DNA from 3 places in the Modestobacter sp. NPDC049651 genome. Region 3 is predicted to be linked to each of the others. Evidence: riboswitches for the same ligand, from Rfam matches in the RefSeq annotation. Region 3 holds a riboswitch; each other region holds the start of a gene.

Region 1 (6,603 bases), 260 kb from region 3:
TACCTCCGGCTGGAGCAGGGCCGCGACCGCAACCCGTCGGGGCAGGTGCTCGAGGCGGTGGCGCGGGTGCTGCAGCTCGACGACACGGCGACCGCCTACCTGCTCGGGCTCATCGCACCGCAGCCGCGCCGGCGCCGCCGGGCCCCGCGCCGGGAGGTGGTGCCGGAGGGCGTGCTGCAGCTGCTCGGGTCGCTGGGGCTGCCCGCGTTCGTCGAGGGCCGGTGGTTCGACGTGCTGGCGTCCAACGAGCTGGCCCGGGCGCTGTCGCCGCGCTTCGCGGTCGGCCGCAACCGGCTGCGCGACGTCTTCCTCGACCCGGCCGAGCGGGGGCTGTTCCCCGACTGGGAGGCCGGCACCGCCCGGCTGGTCGCCGGTTTCCGCGAGCGCATCGGCACCGACGCCGACGACCCCCGCGTGGTCGACCTGGTCGGTGAGCTGTCGCTGGGCAGCGAGCGGTTCCGGCAGCTGTGGGCCCGGCACGACGTGAAGGTGCCGGTCGGGACGGCGCTGCGGCTCGCCCACCCGGTGCTCGGCACGCTGACGCTCTCCTGCGAGAAGCTGGCGGTGAGCGGCACCGACGGGCAGCTGCTGTGCGTCCACCACGCGGTGCCGGGGTCCGGGGACGAGGAGAAGCTCGCCCTGCTCGGGTCGCTGGTCGCCGCACCGGCCCCGGCGACCGCGCCCGCCCCGGCGGCGCGGCCCGCCGGCGACGCCCGGGCCTAGTTCGTCGGGCCGGGCAGCCGCATGGGCAGGTGCAGGATGCCGTCCTCGTCGTAGTCCGGGCCGGACCGGCGGAAGCCGAAGCGCTCGTACCAGCGCTCCAGGTACGCCTGGGCGCCGATGTCGATGGTGCGGCCCTCGCACAGCTCGATCCCGCGCTGGACCAGCCGGGCGGACAGGCCCCGGCTGCGGGCGTCGGCAGCGGTGGCGACCCGGCCGATCGCGCGGTCCTCGCCGTTGTGCAGCACCCGGATCGTGGCGAGCACCCGGCCGTCGCCGTCCGGGCCGTCGTCGGCGACCCAGAGGTGGGTGGTCGTCGGCTCGGCGTCCCGGCCGTCCAGCTCGGGGTACGGGCAGGCCTGCTCGACGACGAAGACGTCGACGCGCAGCCGGAGGATGCCGTACAGCTCGGCGGGCGTCAGCTCGGCGAAGCGGGCCTCCCGCAGGACGGGCTCGGTGCTCACCCGGGCATCGTCGCAGGCGGCGGTCAGGCGGCCCGCCGGCGGACCGCGTCCCGGTGGGTCAGCAGGGCCCACACCACGTGCCCGAGCTCCATCCGCTCCCCGTCGCTGGGCAGCTCGTCGGGCAGCCGGCCTGCGCTCGCCGGCAGCAGCGGTGGGACGCCGCCGGCGCCCACGGCCCACGCCGGGTCGGCAGGCCCCCAGGTGCGCGCGCCCTCCGGCGTCCGCGCGACCAGCCCGCCGTCCCGTCGGGACAGCGTGAGGTCCAGGTCGTGCACCAGCCCGTGGTCGGCGTCGCAGAGCAGCACCATGTTCGACACGTCGGTGGGCCCACCGAACGCCCATCGGCGCAGGTGGTGGGCGTGCAGCCGCTCGATCCTGGTCTCCGTGCAGCCGGGCCGGGCGCAGCCGCCGTCCCGCGCCAGCAGCGCCCGGCGCTGGGCCGCGCTGGCGAGCCGGCGGCGCCGGCCCAGGGCCAGCGGTTCCCCGCCCTCGGTGACGACGACGGTCAGCGCGGCCTCGCACATCATCCGGCGCACCTGGGCCGGCCGGAGCGCGGGACCGCCCGCCAGGTGGGCCCGGCCGGCCGCGGCGTCGTCGGTGAGCACCTGGTGGTCGACGTGCACGACCACCTCCCGGCGGGGCGGGTCGCCGGCCCGCCGGCCGACCGGGGCGCCGTCCACCACCAGGTCGGCGAGCGCGGCGCAGCGGCGGGCGGTGAGGCGTTCCCGCGGGAACGCCTCACCCCCGGCGCAGCCGTCGTGATCGGCTGCGTGGGCGGCGGCGCGCTTCGCCGCCGCGCGGTCCCGGCGGGTGTCGCGCTCGACCCGCGAATCGACGGCGGTCACGAAGGCCGCACCCTGCTCGGCGTCCAGCCGCAGCCGGACGGAGAGCATGCCGTCGGCGTCCCACCACCACTCGCACGTCCGCTTGGCCGCGATGCGCTCGGCCTCGTCCGCGGCGTCCTGCGCGTCCTGCACCTCCGTCCGTCGCCAGGCGCGCACGACCCGCTCGAGCTGGCCGGCGGTCAGGTGCCCCGCCAGCTCGACGAGCTCCGCCTCCGTGCCGGGCTCCGCGACCCGGGTCAGCGCCCGCACCTTGGAGTACGACAACCGGCCGGCCGCGAACGCCGCCGCGGTCAGCGGCAGCGCGCCGAGCGCGCGGGCGACCCGCACGTGCTCGCGGGCCGGACCGGGCGCCAGGCCGCACCGCCAGGCCAGCCAGTGGGCGCAGGAGCGGACCCCGACCCCGCCCCAGCCCTCCCGCCGGTCGAACTCCGCCACCAGCGCGAGCCAGGCGGCCGTGGCCGCGGCCAGCCGCACGGCACCGGAGGTGATCTCCCGCTCCAGGTCGGCGAGGGACCGCTCCGGCGGGGTCGGGGCGGTCGGGGAGGGGAGAGTCAGGACAGCGGCACCCATGGACCGATGTTGCCCGGGGGGTCTGACAGAACCGCAGGTCAGCGACCTCGGGCGTTCCCGCGGGAACGCCCGACGGTCAGTTCAGCGCGACGTACTGGTCGGCGATCTGCGCCGGCGTGAGCACGTACTGGGCCAGGCTGGCGTGCGCGATGGAGCCGGCGAAGTGCTCGCTGGTGGGCGCGCTCGGCCAGGTCGGGCCGATGGTGTCGTACCCGACCCGCCAGTAGCCGGTGTACTGCTCGGCCTGGGTCACCGACGGGTCAGCGGCGACCTGGCCGCCGTCCACGTACAGCCGCATGCCGGTGCCGGGGGAGAACGTCGCGGTCATCAGGTGCCACGCGCCGTCGTTGTAGCTCTTCGGCGACGTCACGGTGGCCGGCTGCCCGGGGTAGACGCCGAACACCAGCTTGCCGGTGTCGGTCATGTAGACGTGCCGGTCGAACTGGGTCGACGCCGAGCCGTACGTGCCGTTGCCGAACCCGCACAGCTTCCCGCCGGTCCTCGTCTTCGTGCTGAACCAGAGCTGGATCGTGAACGACTCGGGGTCGGTGAGCGAGGTCGTCGTGTAGAGCAGGCTGCTGCTGCCGTCGAACGCGACCGCCTTGTTCACCCCGTTGCCGCAGTTCGGCCCGACCTGGCCGAGCCGCACCGAGCTGTAGGTGCCGACCACCCAGGGGTAGGGGCCGCTGTTGGCCGCGGTGCTGCCGGAGGTCTCCTGCATCGGGAAGTAGGCGTCGGCGGTGGACGCCGCCCCGGCGCAGGTGAAGTAGCGGAACGCCGAGAACGTGTTCGCCGCGGCGGAGGTGCTCGCGGTGAAGGTGGCCTGCGCGGCGCCCGGGACGGCCGCCAGCAGGAGCAGCGCAGCGCCGGCGCCGACCCACCGGCGCCGGGACCCGCCGCGCAGCCGCCACCGCCGTCCGGACGACCCGGAGGGCCCGGAGGACGACGGACCGGACGGCGCGGACGGCGACCGCCGGTACAGCAGCGCCGCGGCGACCAGCCCGGCCAGCGCGACGGCCGTGCCGGCCACCGGCAGCGCCCGGCCCTGCTGCGCCCACAGCACCGGCAGGCCCAGGCCGGGCAGCCGCAGCGTGCCGACCCCGTGCACCGCGGAGGGGTCCACGAGGGCGGTGTCCGCGGCCGCGTTGGCGTCGCCGCGCAGCTGCAGCCCGCCGTCCTCGACCGCGACCAGCCGGTGCAGCCGCAGCCGGCCGGGGGAGTCGGGGTCGTCGACGAGCAGCACCTGGCCGCGGTGCAGGTCGGCGCTGTCGACCGGCCGGACGACGGTGACGTCGCCGGGGGAGATGCTCGGCTCCATCGAGCCGGACATCACCACGGTGGCCTGCCAGCCCAGCAGCGCGGGGACGGTGGAGGCGAGCACCAGCAGCGCGAGCACGCCGAGGGCCGCGCGGGCGGTGGTGGAGACGAGGAAGGCGGCCCAGCTCTGCCGCCACGGGGAGGTGCTCACCGGGTCCGTGCCTCCCAGACGAGGGTGACGCCGGCCGAGCCGCCCTGGGCGGTCGACGGCGTGCTGGCCGGCAGCGACCAGTCGACGCGGTAGCTGCGGGTCTCCGCACCGGCGCCGGACGTCGTCCAGCCCGGCTTCCCCGCCGTCCAGGAGCGCGGGGCGGCGCTCAGCGGGGCGGTCCACACGGCGCCGGCGTCCCCGGGGAGCGCGGTGAAGCCGTTGCAGTTCTTGAAGCTGCCGCCGGCTCCGGCGGTGAGCGTGACCGAGAGGTAGGTGGCCAGGCCGTTGGTGGTCGTCACGTTGCTGACGTACGGCCGGACGTCGACCGGCGCGGAGCCCGTCGCGGTCACCTGGATGCACCGGCTGCCGGAGGCCCCCGGCTTGATGCCGGTGACGGTGAACAGGCTGCCGCCGGCGTCGTCGTCGGTCAGCGTGATCGTGCCGGTGGTCACCGTGGGCAGGTTGCGTGCGGCGGAGGCGTCGCTGAACCCGGCGTAGGCCGAGTGCCAGACCAGTCCCGCGGCCGCGAGCAGCGCGAGGCCGCCGGCCGTGGCGGAGCCGACGCGGGCAGCCCGCGGGGGAACCCGCCGGGTCGCTGCTCGCAGTCGTCTCCGCATGCTCCGAGCTTCGGGCGTCGACCCGACTGGATGAAGCCGTCGAGTGACCGGATCACTCCGCAGGGTGACCAGAAGTGGCGGTGTTACGGTCGGCCCCGGCACGGGGTGTCCCACCCGGGACTGAGATCACACCCGTCGAACCTGCTCCAGTTCGCACTGGCGAAGGGATGTCACCGGTGGACGCCACTTCTCTGTCCGCAGCCCGGACGGCACTGCTCCGGAGCACGCCGCTCGTGCACTGCCTCACCAACACGGTGGTGCAGACGCTGACCGCCAACGCGCTGCTCGCCGTGGGCGCCGCCCCCGCGATGGTGGTCGACCCGGACGAGGCCGCCGAGTTCGCCGCCGTCGCCTCCGCGGTGCTGGTCAACGTCGGCACGGTCACCCGGCCGACCGCCGAGGCGATGCGGGCCGCCGCCCGGGTCGCCGGGGAGGTCGGCACCCCGTGGGTGCTCGACCCGGTCGCCGTCGGCGGGCTGACCTTCCGCACCGGGCTCGCCGCCGAGCTGGTCGGGCTGCGGCCCACCGTCGTGCGGGGCAACGCCTCGGAGGTGCTGGCCACCGCGGGGGCCGGCACGGGCGGCCGCGGCGTCGACAGCACGGCCACCCCCGAGGACGCGCTGGACGCCGCCGCCGAGCTCGCCCGCCGCACCGGCGGCGTGGTCGCGGTCAGCGGCCCGGTCGACGTCGTCACCGACGGGACCCGCACCGTCCGGGTCGGCGGCGGATCCGCGCTGCTCACCCGCACCACCGGCGCCGGCTGCGCGCTCGGCTCGCTGGTCGCCGCCTACGTCGCCGCCACCGGCGACCCGCTCACCGGCACGGTGGCCGCGCACGCCCACGTCGCGGTCGCCGCCGAGCGCGCCGCGGCCCGCGCGGAGGGGCCCGGCACGTTCGCCGTCCACTGGCTCGACGCGCTCGACGCGGTGGACGCCGCCGCGCTGGCCGGGGCGCAGGTGTCCTGATGCGCCGGCCGTTCGACCCGACGCTCTACCTGGTCACCGACACCGCGCTGGCCGCTCCCCGGTCGGTGCCGGAGGTCGTCGCCGCCGCGGTCGCCGGCGGGGTCACCGCCGTCCAGGTGCGCGACAAGACCGCCTCCCGCCGCGACCTGCTGGCCCTCACCCGAGCGGTGCAGGACGTGTTGCCGCCGACCGTCGCGCTGTTCGTCAACGACGCCGTGGACGTCGCGCTGGTCGCCGGCGCCGACGGGGTGCACGTGGGCCAGGACGACCTGCCCGCCGGCGAGGTGCGCCGGCTGCTCGGCCCGGACGCGCTGATCGGCGTCTCCGCAGGCACACCCGACGAGCTGGCGACCGTCACCGCGCTGCCCGCCGGCACGGTCGACCTCGTCGGCATCGGCCCGGTCTGGGCCACCCCGACCAAGCCCGACGCCGGCGCCGCCCTCGGACCGGCCGGGGTGCGGGCCGTCGCCGACGCCGCCCGCGCGGCCGGGCTGCGGACGGTCGCGATCGGCGGCATCCACGCCGACACCGCGGGCGAGGTGGCCGCGGCCGGGGTCGACGGGATCTGCGTGGTCAGCGACATCTGCGCGGCCGCCGACCCGGCGGAGTCCGCGCGGCTGCTGCGGAAGGCGATCGGCCGGTGAGTGCGGCCGTCGCGCTGACCATCGCCGGGAGCGACCCCAGCGGCGGCGCCGGTGTGCAGGCGGACCTCAAGACCTTCAGCGCGCTGGGCACCTACGGCACCGCGGTCCTCACCGCGCTCACCGCGCAGAACACCCAGGGCGTCACCGGCGTGCACGGGGTGCCGGCGGACTTCGTCGCCCTGCAGGTGCACACCCTGCTCGCCGACGTGACGGTGCACGCCACCAAGCTCGGCATGCTCGGCACCGCCGAGGTGGTCCGCGAGGTCGCCCGGCTGCTCACCGACCGGCCGGCCGGGCCGGTGGTCGCCGA
Region 2 (6,603 bases), on a different contig from region 3:
GGCGAACAGCGGGAACGCGCTGCTGACCCCGGCCACCGCCGGCTCGGGACCCCCGGCCTCCGCCGCGACGTCCGCCGGCACGACCAGCTCGATCCCGTCGCCCTCCGGCCGGGCGGCGGCCGCGCCGACCAGACCGGGGTGCCCCGCCGCGAGCCGAGCCGCCTCGTCCCGCAGCTCGCCGGGCCGGAACGCGGTGCCGACCACGGTGACCGCCAGCCCCGCGGGGGCGGAGTCGACCACCTGCTGCACGCGGCCGGGCAGCTCCCCGAACCAGCGCACCGTCACGCGGGTGCGGTCCAGGCTCAGCCCCGGCGTCCCGAAGTCCGGGGAGTCGCCGGCGGCGGCGCTGAGCCGCTCGAGCAGGTCGTAGACCTCCGCCCGGGTGCCCGGGTAGACGACGTACTCGCCGTGCCCGACCCCCGGCGACGGCGGCGCGGACCGGCGGGGCTGCGAGCGCTTGGGCATGCCCGCATCCTGCCCGCACCGATGAGAACGGCGACCTGGCACCGTCTCCCCCTCGACACCCCACCGAGCGAGGAGCAGCACATGGGCGCGATCAGGGTCCACGAGTTCACCACCGTCGACGGCGTCGTCGACGCCCCGATGTGGACGATGGACTACGGCTTCCCCGACGACCTGTCCGCCTCCATCGGCGCGATCACCGCCCCGGCCCAGGGCATCCTGCTCGGCCGGCGGACCTTCGAGATGTTCGCGCCGGCCTGGTCGACCCGCACCGCCGAGGACGACCCCGGTGCCCCGTTCTTCAACGACACTCCCAAGTACGTGGTCAGCTCGACGCTGGCCGACGCCGAGCCGGTGTGGCGGAACTCGACCTCGATCGGCGGCTACGACGCAGCCCGCATCCGCGCCCTGAAGGACGAGGGCGACCTGTACGTCAGCGGCAGCGCCACCCTGGTGCGCGCGCTGCTGGCCGACGGCCTGGTCGACGAGCTGCACCTGTACGTCTACCCGCTGGCGGTCGGCACCGGGCTCCGGCTGTTCCCCGAGGGGACGGCGCAGCGGCTGGCCCTGCTCGGCAGCGAGCAGCTGAGCAACGGGGTCGCCCACCTCACCTACGGACCCGCGGCCGCATGATCTGACCGTGGAGATCGCGGGAGCACGGATCTGGGTCACCGGCGCGTCGACCGGCATCGGCGCGGCGCTCGCGGCCGAGCTCGCCGACCGCGGCGCGCGCGTGGCGGTCAGCGCCCGCACCGCCGAGCAGCTCGCCGCGGTGGCCGGGGACCGGATGGTCGCCGTCCCGGTCGACGTGACCGACCGGGCGGCCACCGTCGCCGCCGGGCAGCGGGTGCGCGAGGCGCTGGGCGGGCTGGACGTGGTGGTGGCCAACGCCGGCACCTGGTCGCGGTTCCACGTGGAACCGTGGGACTCCGACCTGTTCGCCGAGCACCTGCAGGTCAACGTGATGGGTGCGGTGCACACCTTCGAGGCGGTGGTGCCGCAGATGCTCGCCGCCGGGCGGGGGCGGCTGGTGGGCGTGGCGTCGGTCGCCGGCTACCGCGGGCTGCCCGGCTCCGAGGCCTACAACGCCGGCAAGGCCGCGCTGATCAGCCTGCTGGAGAGCCTGCGCGGGTCGCTGGCCCCGCGCGGCGTCGTCGTCCAGACGGTCAACCCCGGCTTCGTGCGCACCCGGATGACCGACCGGAACCGGTTCCCGATGCCGTTCCGGGTCGAGGTGGACGCCGCGGCGCGCACGATCGCCGACGGCATCGCCCGGGACAAGGCGGAGATCGTCTTCCCGCTGCCGATGGCGCTGCTCATGAAGACCGCCCGGCTGGTGCCGCCGCGGGCGTGGACGGCGCTGACCGCCGCGATGGCCCGCCGCGGCCTGCACGGCGGGCCCGACCGCCGCACCGAGGGCTGAGCGGGGCCCGCAGCGTGGATCAGGTCCCCTGATCCACGACTGGCCCCCTGCACCAACGCTGCTGCAGGGGGCCAGCCGGTGATCAGGTCACCTGATCACTGCCTCAGGCGCGGGGGCCGCCGGCGACGTAGATGACCTGGCCGGACACGAACCCGGCCGCCTCGCTGGTGAAGAACGACACCGTGTGCGCGATGTCCTCGGGCTGGCCGACCCGGTGCACCGGGATCTCCTTGGCGGCCATCTCCTTGAACTGCTCGAACGGCACGCCCACCCGCTCGGCGGTCGCGATCGTCATCTCGGTCTCGATGAAGCCCGGGGCGATGGCGTTCGCGGTGACGTTGTAGCGGCCCAGCTCGATGGCCAGGGTCTTGGTGAAGCCCTGCATGCCGGCCTTCGCCGCGGAGTAGTTGACCTGGCCGCGGTTGCCCAGCGCGGAGACGCTGGAGAGGTTGACGATCCGGCCCCACTCGGCGGCGACCATGTGCTTCTGGGCGGCCCGGCTCATCAGGAAGGCGCCGCGCAGGTGCACACCCAGGACGGCGTCCCAGTCGTCGACCGACATCTTGAACAGCAGGTTGTCGCGGGTGATCCCGGCGTTGTTCACCAGCACCGTCGGGGCGCCGAGCTCCTGGGCGACCCGCTCGACGGCGGCGGTCACGCTGGCCTCGTCGGCGACGTTCGCGCCCACGGCCAGCGCCTCGCCGCCGGCGCCCTGGATCGCCTCGACGGTGCCCGCGCAGGCGCCCTCGTCCAGGTCGAGCACCGCGACCTGCATGCCGTCGGATGCCAGCCGCTTGGCGATGGCCGCGCCGATCCCGCGCGCCGCGCCGGTGACGATCGCCGTCCTCTGCTGTGCCACTGCGTCTCCTCGTCGAGTCGTGGTGGGCGCGCGGAGGCGCGCCGTGTCCCCCACAGGCATAGCACCAGCCGCGTGCGGGCTCCTGCCGGGGCCGGTGCGGGAGGCCGGCAACACGCCGTCCCGCCGCGCAACTGTCGGCCCCCGGGCGCACCCTGCCTGCATGGCCGACGACCGCCCGCAGCTGCCCGGCAGCACCCGCCGCCCGCTCCCCGCCGCCCGCCCGGCGGGCGACCTCGACCCCAGCGCCCCGGTGGACGTCACGGTCGTCCTGCGCCGCCGCGCCGAGCTGCCCCCGGCCGGCCCGGCCCGTGCGCCGCTCAGCCGCGAGGAGCTCGCTGCCGCCTACGGTGCCGACCCCGCCGACCTGGCCGCCGTGCGCGCCGCGCTCACCGCGGAGGGGCTCGAGGTGGTCGACGAGGACGCCGCCTCGCGCCGGGTGCACGTGCGCGGCGACGTCGCGACGCTGCGCCGGGTGTTCGCCGCGGACCTCGCGGAGGTGCGGTCGCCGGACCCGGTCACCGGCCGACCGGTCACCCACCGCCAGCGCAGCGGGCCGCTGGCGGTGCCCGCACCGCTCGCCGAGATCGTCACCGCCGTGCTCGGCCTCGACGACCGGCCGCAGGCCCGTGCCCTGTTCCGGCCGGCCACGGCCGTCGACACCACGTTCAGCCCGCTGGAGCTCGGCCGGGTCTACCGGTTCCCCGCCGGCACCGACGGCAGCGGGCAGACGCTGGCCGTCCTGGAGCTCGGCGGTGGCTACACCGACGCCGACCTCGCCGCGTACTGGCAGTCGATCGGCCTGACCGACCCGCCGCGGGTGACCGCGGTCGGTGTGGACGACGGCGCGAACACCCCGGAGGGTGATCCGGACGGCGCCGACGGCGAGGTGCTGCTGGACATCGAGGTGGCCGGGGCGCTCGCTCCCGGCGCCGACCTGGTCGTCTACTTCGCCCCCAACACCGACCGGGGGTTCCTCGACGCGCTCAGCACGGCCGTGCACGCCGACCCGACGCCGACCGCGGTGAGCATCAGCTGGGGGCAGAGCGAGGACGAGTGGACCGCGCAGGCGCGCACCGCGATGGACGACGCCCTGGCCGACGCCGCCGCGCTCGGCGTCACCGTCTGCGCCGCGTCCGGTGACGACGGCAGCACCGACAACGCCACCGACGGGCAGGCGCACGTCGACTTCCCCGCCTCCAGCCCGCACGCCCTCGCCTGCGGCGGCACGACGCTGCACGCCGACCCCGGGACCGGGGCGGTGCGCAGCGAGACCGTCTGGTTCCACGGTGCCGGCAACGGGGGCACCGGCGGCGGGGTCAGCGCGGTGTTCCCGGTCCCGCAGTGGCAGCGCGCGGTCGGGGTGCCGGGCGACGCCGACACCGGCCGGCCGGGCCGCGGGGTGCCCGACGTGGCCGCGGACGCCGATCCGGCCACCGGCTACCAGGTGCGGGTCGACGGCCGGGACACCGTCATCGGCGGGACCAGCGCCGTCTCACCGCTGTGGAGCGCGCTCACCTGCCGGCTGGCGCAGGCGCTGGGACGGCGGCCGGGTCTGCTGCAGCCCGCGCTCTACGCCGGCCTGGAGGCCGGAGAGCCGGCGCCGGGCCTGCGCGACGTGACCACGGGCAGCAACGGCGCCTACCGCGCCGGCCCCGGCTGGGACCCGTGCACCGGCCTCGGCGTACCCGACGGCGAGGCCCTTCTGGCGCGGCTGCGCGGCGACCTCGGCTAAGGTCGCCGGCACAACAGAACACACGACAGGGGAGCGCCGGCAGGGGCGCTGAGAGTGCGGACCACCGCAGACCCTCGAACCTGAACCGGGTCATGCCGGCGTAGGGAGTCTGGAGAGAGTCATGGCCGATCCGGCCGTCCGTCCGTCGGCGGGCACCCGCTGGCGCACCGTCGACATCGTCGTCACCGCCGTGCTCGGCGTCGCTCTCGGCGTCGTCTTCTGGGCGTGGAGCCTGCTGTCGAACGCCCTCACCCCGGCGTTCGCCGGCTTCCCGCCCAGCCAGGCGGTGCTCTACGGGGTGTGGCTGATCGCCGCGGTCGTCGCGCCGCTGGTGGTGCGCAAGCCCGGCGCCGCGCTGTTCGCCGAGCTGATCGGCGCCACCGTCGAGGCGCTGCTGGGCTCGCACTTCGGCACCCTGGTCATCCTCTACGGCCTGCTGCAGGGCGCTGCGGCGGAGGTCGCGTTCGCGCTGTTCCGCTACCGCCGGTTCGGCTGGCTGCAGGCGCTGCTGGCAGGCGCGCTCTCCGGTGTCGCCGCGGCGGTGCTGGACTTCCTCAACTACTACCCGGACTGGACGGCGGGCTGGAAGACCACCTACCTGCTGCTGGTCGTCGCCAGCACCACGGTGATCGCCGGCGCGGGCGGCATGCTGCTCACCCGGGCGCTCGCGGCGAGCGGGGCGCTGTCCTCGTTCGGCGCCGCCGGCCGCACCCGGGTCTGATGGCCGGGCCGGCTGCGGTCCGGCTGACCGGCTGGGGGTTCCGCTACGCCACGCGCAAGGCCTGGGCCGCACGGGACGTCGACCTGCGCGTCGGGCCCGGTGAGCGGGTGCTGCTGACCGGCGCGTCCGGCGCGGGCAAGTCGACGCTGCTGCGCGCCCTCGGCGGCCTGCTGCCCCTGGAGACCGGGGACGCCGAGGGCGAGCTCACCGTCACCGGCAGCTCCGGCACCGGGATCGTGTTCCAGGACCCCGACGCCCAGCTGGTGATGAGCAGGGCCGGGGACGACGTCGCGTTCGGCCTGGAGAACACCGGCACCCCGCCGGCGCAGATCTGGCCCGCGGTCGACGCCGCGCTGGCCGCGGTCGGGTTCCCGTACGGCCGCGACCGGCCCACCGCTGCGCTGTCCGGCGGGCAGAAGCAGCGGCTGGTGCTGGCCGGTGCGCTGGCCGGCGGGCCGGGGCTGCTGCTGCTCGACGAGCCCACCGCGCAGCTGGACCCCCCGGGCGGGGACCTCGTGCGCCAGGCCGTCGTCTCCGCGCTCGCCGACCGCCGGGCCACCCTGGTGGTCGTCGACCACGACGTGGCGGCGTGGCTGCCCCTGGTCGACCGCGTCGTCGAGCTGCTGCCCGGCGGCGGCACCGTCGAGCACCCGCCCGGTTGGCGGCCGGTGCCGCTGCGGCTGCCGGTGCGCCGCCCGGCCCGCGCCGACGGCCCGCCGCTGGTCACCGCGGTGGCGGCCGGCTTCACCCACCGCGGCAGCACGAGCCCGGCGCTGGCGCCGGTGGACGTCGTCCTGCCGGCCGGCCGCACGCTCGCCGTCACCGGCCCGAACGGCACCGGCAAGTCGACGCTCGCCCTGCTGCTGGCCGGGCTCCGCGCGCCGACGACCGGCCGGGTGGTCGCGGGGCCCGCGCTCACCGCCGGGCTGCGGCGGCCGGACCGGGAGCCGGCCCGCTGGCGCGCCGCGGAGCTGGTCACCCGGATCGGCACGGTGTTCCAGGACCCCGAGCACCAGTTCCTCACCGGCCGGGTGCGCGACGAGCTGTCGCTGGGCCCGCTGCGCGCCGGCAGCGGCGACGCCGACGCCCGCCGGCGGGCCGAGGAGCTGATGGACCGGCTGGGGCTGGCCGCGCTGGCCGAGGCCAACCCGTTCACCCTCTCCGGCGGTCAGCAGCGGCGGCTGTCGGTGGCGACCGCGCTGGCCACCCGGCCCTCGGTGCTGGTGCTCGACGAGCCGACCTTCGGGCAGGACCGGGAGACCTGGGCGGAGCTGGTGGCGCTGCTGGCCGAGCAGCAGGACGACGACCGGGCGCTGTGCCTGGTCACCCACGACCCGGTGGTGGTCGCCGCCCTCGCCGACGACGAGCTCGCGCTCGGCGCCCCGGTGGGCGCCCGGTGAGCGCCC
Region 3 (6,603 bases):
GTCAGCGCCGGCCGGGGCCGGTCCGCCCGCCGGGAGAACGGCATGGACACCCCGACGACCAGCAGGAACACCGGGAAGACGACGTCGGCGACGTGCAGCCCGTCCCACGACGCGTGCTCCAGCTGGGCCGGGATCGCCGGGTTGCCGCGGTTGTCGACGAACAGCATCCCGACCACGGCGAGGCCGCGCAGCACGTCGACCCCGCGCAGCCGGGGCCGGGACGGGGCACCCGCCGGTGCCGGCGCGGAGGGCGCGGCGGCCTCCCGGCGGGGCGCCACCAGGTGGGTCGTCATCCCTCCACGCTAGGACGGTCCGGCCCGTCCCGCCTGGTCAACGACGGGTTCTGGGCCACCGCGCAGGCCGCGCACAGCCGCTCCCGGGACGCCGGACGCGGGGAAGGCCGTCCCCACCGGGCTCAAGTTCGCGCTACCGTCCGCCGACCATCCCCAGCAGAGGGGTGAGGGACCCGCCACCGGACCACCGGCCGGCGACCACGACCAGGCCGGACGGGGAGTTGCAGCGTGGCGGAGACGAGCAGGCGGCGGTTCCTGCTGGGCGCCGGGGCGACCGGGTTCGCGCTGGGGCTGGGATCGGCGGGCGTGGTGGCCGACACCGTCGCCGGCAACGGCCCGGTGGCGCTGCCGCTGCCCCGCAGCGGGCACGACTTCCGCGAGCGCGACCTCGAGGGCGCCGCGTTCCCGGAGGTCGTCGAGGAGCCGGGGCGCTTCGGGATGAACCGGGTCATCTGGTCGGTGCCGACCACCCGGCCGCTCGCCGCGCTCACCTTCGACGACGGCCCCACCCCCGAGTACACCCCGCGGGTCCTGGAGGCCCTGCGGGAGGCCGGGGTGACCGCGACGTTCAACGTCATGGGGCACAACGCCGTGGCGCACAAGAGCCTGCTGCGCGAGGTCGTCGCCGCCGGGCACGAGCTCGGCAACCACACCTGGAGCCACCTCAACCTGACCCGGCTGACCCCCGCGGAGACCCGCGAGGAGATCGTCCGCTGCGCGGAGACGGTGGAGGACCTGGTCGGGCAGCGGCTGGCCGGGTTCCGCCCGCCCCGCGGCATGGTCACCGGCTACGCGCTGCGGGTCTGCGCCGAGCTCGGCTACGACGTCTGGGTGTGGTCGTGCACCCGCGGGCCGGACGGCGTCGGTACCACCGACGTCGTCGCCGACCACCTGGGCGCGCTGGTCTCCCCCGGCGACGTCGTCGACCTGCACGACGGGCTGGGCCGCGGCACGTTCCAGCCCGGCACGGCGTTCACCGCCGGCCTGGCCGCCCGGCGCGAGGTCGAGGTGCGGGCCCTGCCCAGGGTGCTGCGCCGGGTCGCCGAGCGCGGCATCACGCTGACCAGCGCCGGCCGGCTGCTCGCCGCGGGCACCGGCGGCGCGGACGACGTCCCCACCGCCCAGCGCACCGGCACCGCCTGACCGCTCAGTCGACCGCGCAGGCCGGGCGCAGGGTGTGCCAGGACGTCTGCTGCTGGAACCAGGCGCCGGCGTCGAGCAGCAGGTCCTCCCCGCCGATCGCGGCGGTCAGCTGCACGCCGACCGGCATGCCGGAGCGGGGGTGCCGGCCGGCGGGCAGCGCCAGCGTCGGGCCGGCGTGCAGCGACCACGGCGCGGTCAGCTGGATCAGCCGGCGGGTGACGGTGCGCACGTCGCCGCCGGCGCCGGCCCGCGGGACGTCGTCCGACAGGGTCGGGGTGAGCAGCACGTCGACCTCGGTGAACACCTCGTCCAGGCCGCGCTGGTACTCCGCCCGGACGGCGAGCGCCTGCTCGAGGTGGCCCTCGGTGAGCCCCTCGCCCAGCCGGACCCGGGCCAGCGTGTCGGGGTGGAACAGGTCGGGGGTGCCCAGCCGGTCGCGGTGCACGTCGAGCAGGCCGGCGTAGACGATCGTGTAGAGCACGTCCTGGGCGGCGCCGATGCCGGGCACCTGCACCGGCACCAGCTCGCTGCCGGCCGCGGCGAAGTCGTCCGCGGCCGCCGCCACCACCTCGGCCACCCCGGGGTCCAGGTCGTCGAACCACAGCTCCGGCAGCCCGATCCGCCGCGGCGGGGCGGGCTGCGGGGCGCGCACCGGCCGGCCGGCCAGCACCGCGAACGCCCGGGCGACCAGGTCGACGGTGCGGGCGATCGGGCCGACGGTGTCGACCAGCTCGCACATCGGGAAGGTGCCGACGCCGGGCACGACCGAGGTGCCCGGCCGCAGCCCGGTCACCCCGCACGCCGCGGCCGGCAGCCGTACCGAGCCGCCGGTGTCGGTGCCCAGCGCCAGGTCGACCAGCCCGGCCGCGACCGCGGCCCCCGACCCGCCGCTGGACCCGCCGGGCACCCGGTCGAGGTCCCAGGGGTTGCGCACCGGGCCGGCCGCGGAGTTCTGCGAGGTGACCCCGACCGCGAACTCCGACAGGTTCAGCTTGGCCACGATCTCGGCACCGGCGTCCCGCAGCCGGGCGACCACCTCGGCGTCGGCGTCGGGCACCCGGTCGCAGAAGAACAGCGAGCCGCAGGTGGTCCGGACGCCGGCGGTGTCGATGTTGTCCTTGACGCCGACCCGCACCCCGGCGAGCGGACCGTCGGCGGCGTGCGCCAGCGGCGGGTCGATCCGGGTGAGGACGGCGTTGGTCGCCGCCGCCACCTCGGCGGCCCGTGCGGCGACACGCGAGGCCGCGCGGTCCGGGGTGTCTACGGTCACATCGGGAGCCTGCCACGAAGCGGGCGCCGGGCGACCCGCACGCGACCCCGCAGCTCGGGAGGCCGCCGGCCGGGGCCTAGGCTGGCGGGCAGACGTGCGGGAGCCCGGGGTGGACCGGGCTGAGAGGGCGGCTGGACACGCTGCCGACCGCGGGACCTGATCCGGGTAATGCCGGCGTGGGGAGCGTGCAGTGCGCAGCGGTGGTGCCGTGCTCGTCGCCGGCGGCGGCCTGGTCGGGCTGGTGGTGGCCTGGCGCGCGGCGCAGCGCGGCCTGGCGGTCACCGTGGTGGACGACGCCCCGGGCGCCGGCGCGTCGCGCGCGGCCGCCGGCATGCTCGCGCCGGTCACCGAGGCGGCCTACGGCGAGCAGGCGCTGCTGCGGCTGTGCGCCGCCTCGCTGGACCGCTACCCGGCGTTCGTCGCGGAGCTGGAGGCGGCGTCCGGACGGCGGGTCGGGCTGCGCACCGCCGGCACCCTGGTCGTCGGCTTCGACGCCGACGACATGCGGGCGCTCGACGCGCTGCACGCCTTCCAGACCGAGCTCGGGCTGGCCGCCGAGCGGCTCTCCTCCCGGGACACCCGCCGCCGCGAGCCAGCGCTGACCCCGCGGCTGCGCGGCGGGCTGCTGGTGCCCGGCGACCACTCGGTCGACGGCCGGTCGCTGCACGCGGCGCTGCTGGCCGCCGCGGGGTCCGCGGGTGTGCGGTTCGTGCCCGGCCGGGCCGCGGCGGTGCGGGTGGACGGCGGCCGCGCCACCGGCCTGGAGCTCACCGACGGCACCGCGCTGGCCGCCGACCAGGTCGTCGTCGCGCTCGGCGCGCACAGCGGGCGGCTGCCCGGCGTCCCGGCGCTGCCCGTGCGGCCGGTGAAGGGGCAGGTCCTGCGGATGGCCGGCGCCGACGGGCTGCTGACCGGCACGGTGCGGGCACTGGTGCGCGGCCGGCACGTCTACCTGGTGCCCTACGGCGAGGGCCGGCTGGTGGTCGGCGCGACCGTCGAGGACCGCGGCTTCGACGACACCGTCACCGCCGGCGGCGTGTACGAGCTGCTGCGGGACGCCGTCGAGGTGCTGCCCGGCGTCACCGAGCTGGAGCTGACCGAGACCCTGGCCCGCTGGCGGCCCGGCACCCCGGACAACGCGCCGGTGCTGGGTCCGTCCGGCGTCCCCGGGCTGGTGCTCGCCACCGGCCACCACCGCAACGGCGTGCTGCTCACCCCGGTCACCGGCGACGCGGTCGGCGAGTTCCTCGCCACCGGTGTGCTGCCCGAGGTCGCCGCGCCCTTCACCCGAGACCGCTTCGAGCAGCAGGAGGTCCTGTGCAGGTGACCGTGAACGGCGAGGCCGCCGAGCTGGCCGAGGGCGCCACCGTGGCGGGCCTGGTGGCCCAGCGGAGCGCCGGCCACAGCCGGGTGGCCGTCGCCCTCAACGGCGGCGTCGTCCCGCGCAGCAGCTGGGAGCGCACCACCCTCTCCCCGGGCGACACCGTCGAGGTGCTCGCCCCCACCGCCGGAGGCTGACATGACCGTGACCGAGACCGACCCCGTCCCGACCGGGACCGCCGTGACGGACCCCTTCGTCCTGGGCGGGCGCACCTTCACCTCCCGGCTGCTGCTGGGCACCGGCGGCGCACCCAGCCTCGAGGCGCTGGAGCGGGCCGTGCGCGCGTCGGGCACCGAGCTGGTCACCGTCGCGCTCCGCCGGGTCGAGGCGGCGAGCGACGGCGCGATGCTCGCGGTGCTCGACCGGTGCGGGGTGCAGCTGCTGCCCAACACCGCCGGCTGCGCCACCGCCCGGGAGGCCGTGCTCACCGCCCGGCTGGCCCGCGAGGCGTTCGGCACCGACTGGGTGAAGCTGGAGGTCATCGGGGACGAGGACACCCTGCTGCCGGACCCGGTGGAGCTGCTGGACGCCGCCGAGCAGCTGGTCGACGACGGGTTCACCGTGCTGCCCTACACCGGCGACGACCCCGTCGTCGCCCGCCGGCTGGCCGACCTCGGCTGCGCCGCGGTGATGCCGCTGGGCGCCCCGATCGGCAGCGGGCTGGGCATCCGCAACCCGCACGCGATCGCGCTCATCCGGGAGCTCGTCGACGTGCCGGTCATCCTGGACGCCGGCATCGGCACCGCCTCGGACGCCGCCCTGGCCATGGAGCTCGGCTGCGACGGCGTGCTGCTGGCGACCGCCGTCACCCGCGCCCGCGAGCCGGAGACGATGGCCGCCGCGATGCGGCACGCGGTGGAGGGCGGCCGGCTGGCGGCGCGGGCCGGGCGGATCCCCCGTCGCTTCTCGGCCCGCGCGTCGACGCAGATGCAGGGGCTGCCCGAGCTGTGAGCCCACCCCGGCTGCTGGTGCTCACCGACCGCACCCAGGCACCGCGCGGGCTGACCGACACGGTCGCGGCCGCGGTCGCCGCCGGCGCGCGGGCCGTCGTCCTGCGGGAGAAGGACCTGCCCGACGCCGAGCGCCGGGCGATCGCCGCCGACCTGCGCGCGCTGCTCGCCCCGGTGGGCGGGTTGCTGGTGGTCGGCGGCGCGGCCGGGTTCGCCCCGGACGACGCCGTGCACCTGGCCGCGCGGGACGCCGTCCCCACGCCCCGTCCCCCGCTGCTGGGCCGGTCCTGCCACTCGGCGGGCGAGGTGGCGCGGGCCCGGGCCGAGGGCTGCGACTGGGTGATGGTGTCGCCGGTGTTCCCGACCGCGTCGAAACCCGGGTACGGGCCGGCGCTGGGCACCGGCGGGCTGGCCGCGCTGCTGGCCGGCGGCCCACCGGCCTACGCGCTGGGCGGCGTGCAGCCGGACGACGTGGCCGGCTGCCTCGCCGCCGGCGCGCACGGGGTCGCCGTCATGGGCCCGCTGATGCGCGACCCCGCGCTGACCGCCGCCTACCTGGCGGCGCTGGCCTGACCCGCGGTCAGCCGTGCTGGGGGGCCCGCGGGTCGTCGATCGAGGGCTTGTCGCGGAACAGCGGCGGCAGGAACCGCAGCATCAGCACCGACCAGGTGAGGTGGGTGAGCGCCGGGGCCTGGATGCCGCCGGTGACCCGCCGCTGGAAGGCGAACAGCAGGCCCATCGGCACCGACGCCAGCACCAGTGCCGGGTTGCGGGTGGCAACCGTGGCCAGCGTGTAGACCGCGGAGGACTTCAGCACCGGGTTCTCGGTACCGACCGCGGCGTACAGCGCCCCGCGGAAGAACACCTCCTCGGCCAGGCCGTTGGCCAGCGTGGTGGTGGTGACCAGCGCCGGGTTGCCCTGCTGGGCGTAGCGCAGCACCCGGGTGACCGCGGCCTCCAGCGGCGGGATGCGCTTGGCCACCAGCGCGCCGACGTAGAACAGCCCGAACGCGGCGGCCCCGCCGACGACCGGGGTGAGCAGCGGTCGGCGCAGCGTGGCCCGGGGCGTCTGGATCCACCCGAGGTGCAGCGGCCCGGACGCCAGCCCGCCGGCCACCCAGGTGCCGGCCACCCCGAGGGTCAGCGCGTAGAACGCCGGGGTGTCCGGCTTCTGCGACAGCGACACCCCCAGCAGCCCCGCCCCGGCCACCGACACGCCGGCGGTCACCCGCCGCCGGCGGCGGAAGGCCGCGTCGGACTCGTGGTGGTCGCGCGGCACCTTGTCGACCAGCCAGGACGGCGCCCTGGCCAGCAGCCGGGTCAGGTTGTCGTCGGAGATGACCGACTGGCCGATCCGCCGGCGGGCACGGGTCACCGGACCCGCCCGAAGCCCGAGGCCGTCCGGCCGTGCCGTGCGGCCCGGCGGGCCTTCGCCCGTTCCCCCAGCGCGGTGAGCACCGCGTCGTCGTAGGTCATCGGCTCGAACGGCACGACCTCCCGGATCGAGTCGTCGCGGACCACCACCTCGTTGGTCATCGAGTCGATGAGCGAGCGGCCGGTCTGCAG

What was found. Region 3 has a riboswitch for thiamine pyrophosphate ahead of thiO (glycine oxidase ThiO). Riboswitches for the same ligand answer to the same signal wherever they lie in the genome.
Region 1: another riboswitch for thiamine pyrophosphate. It lies ahead of thiM (hydroxyethylthiazole kinase); the one in region 3 lies ahead of thiO (glycine oxidase ThiO).
Region 2: another riboswitch for thiamine pyrophosphate. It lies ahead of AB0J00_RS16015 (ECF transporter S component); the one in region 3 lies ahead of thiO (glycine oxidase ThiO).

The regions. Positions count from the first base shown of each region.
Region 1 is NZ_JBFAOG010000003.1:270,709-277,311, forward strand. Features, by position in the region: gene AB0J00_RS06810 (helix-turn-helix transcriptional regulator) at 1-723, shown strand, start outside; gene AB0J00_RS06815 (GNAT family N-acetyltransferase) at 720-1,184, opposite strand; gene AB0J00_RS06820 (DUF222 domain-containing protein) at 1,208-2,599, opposite strand; gene AB0J00_RS06825 (LamG-like jellyroll fold domain-containing protein) at 2,676-4,067, opposite strand; gene AB0J00_RS06830 (hypothetical protein) at 4,064-4,684, opposite strand; TPP riboswitch at 4,776-4,869, shown strand; gene thiM (hydroxyethylthiazole kinase) at 4,852-5,649, shown strand; gene thiE (thiamine phosphate synthase) at 5,649-6,293, shown strand; gene thiD (bifunctional hydroxymethylpyrimidine kinase/phosphomethylpyrimidine kinase) at 6,290-6,603, shown strand, end outside.
Region 2 is NZ_JBFAOG010000012.1:16,970-23,572, reverse strand. Features, by position in the region: gene AB0J00_RS16040 (hypothetical protein) at 1-465, opposite strand, end outside; gene AB0J00_RS16035 (dihydrofolate reductase family protein) at 547-1,095, shown strand; gene AB0J00_RS16030 (SDR family NAD(P)-dependent oxidoreductase) at 1,103-1,885, shown strand; gene fabG (3-oxoacyl-ACP reductase FabG) at 1,989-2,744, opposite strand; gene AB0J00_RS16020 (S53 family peptidase) at 2,905-4,476, shown strand; TPP riboswitch at 4,494-4,600, shown strand; gene AB0J00_RS16015 (ECF transporter S component) at 4,598-5,197, shown strand; gene AB0J00_RS16010 (ABC transporter ATP-binding protein) at 5,197-6,597, shown strand; gene AB0J00_RS16005 (energy-coupling factor transporter transmembrane component T) at 6,594-6,603, shown strand, end outside.
Region 3 is NZ_JBFAOG010000003.1:11,188-17,790, forward strand. Features, by position in the region: gene AB0J00_RS05615 (heparan-alpha-glucosaminide N-acetyltransferase domain-containing protein) at 1-293, opposite strand, end outside; gene AB0J00_RS05620 (polysaccharide deacetylase family protein) at 522-1,436, shown strand; gene AB0J00_RS05625 (amidase) at 1,441-2,706, opposite strand; TPP riboswitch at 2,799-2,893, shown strand; gene thiO (glycine oxidase ThiO) at 2,897-4,033, shown strand; gene thiS (sulfur carrier protein ThiS) at 4,024-4,224, shown strand; gene AB0J00_RS05640 (thiazole synthase) at 4,226-5,038, shown strand; gene AB0J00_RS05645 (thiamine phosphate synthase) at 5,035-5,610, shown strand; gene AB0J00_RS05650 (type II CAAX endopeptidase family protein) at 5,618-6,412, opposite strand; gene AB0J00_RS05655 (NAD(P)H-binding protein) at 6,409-6,603, opposite strand, start outside.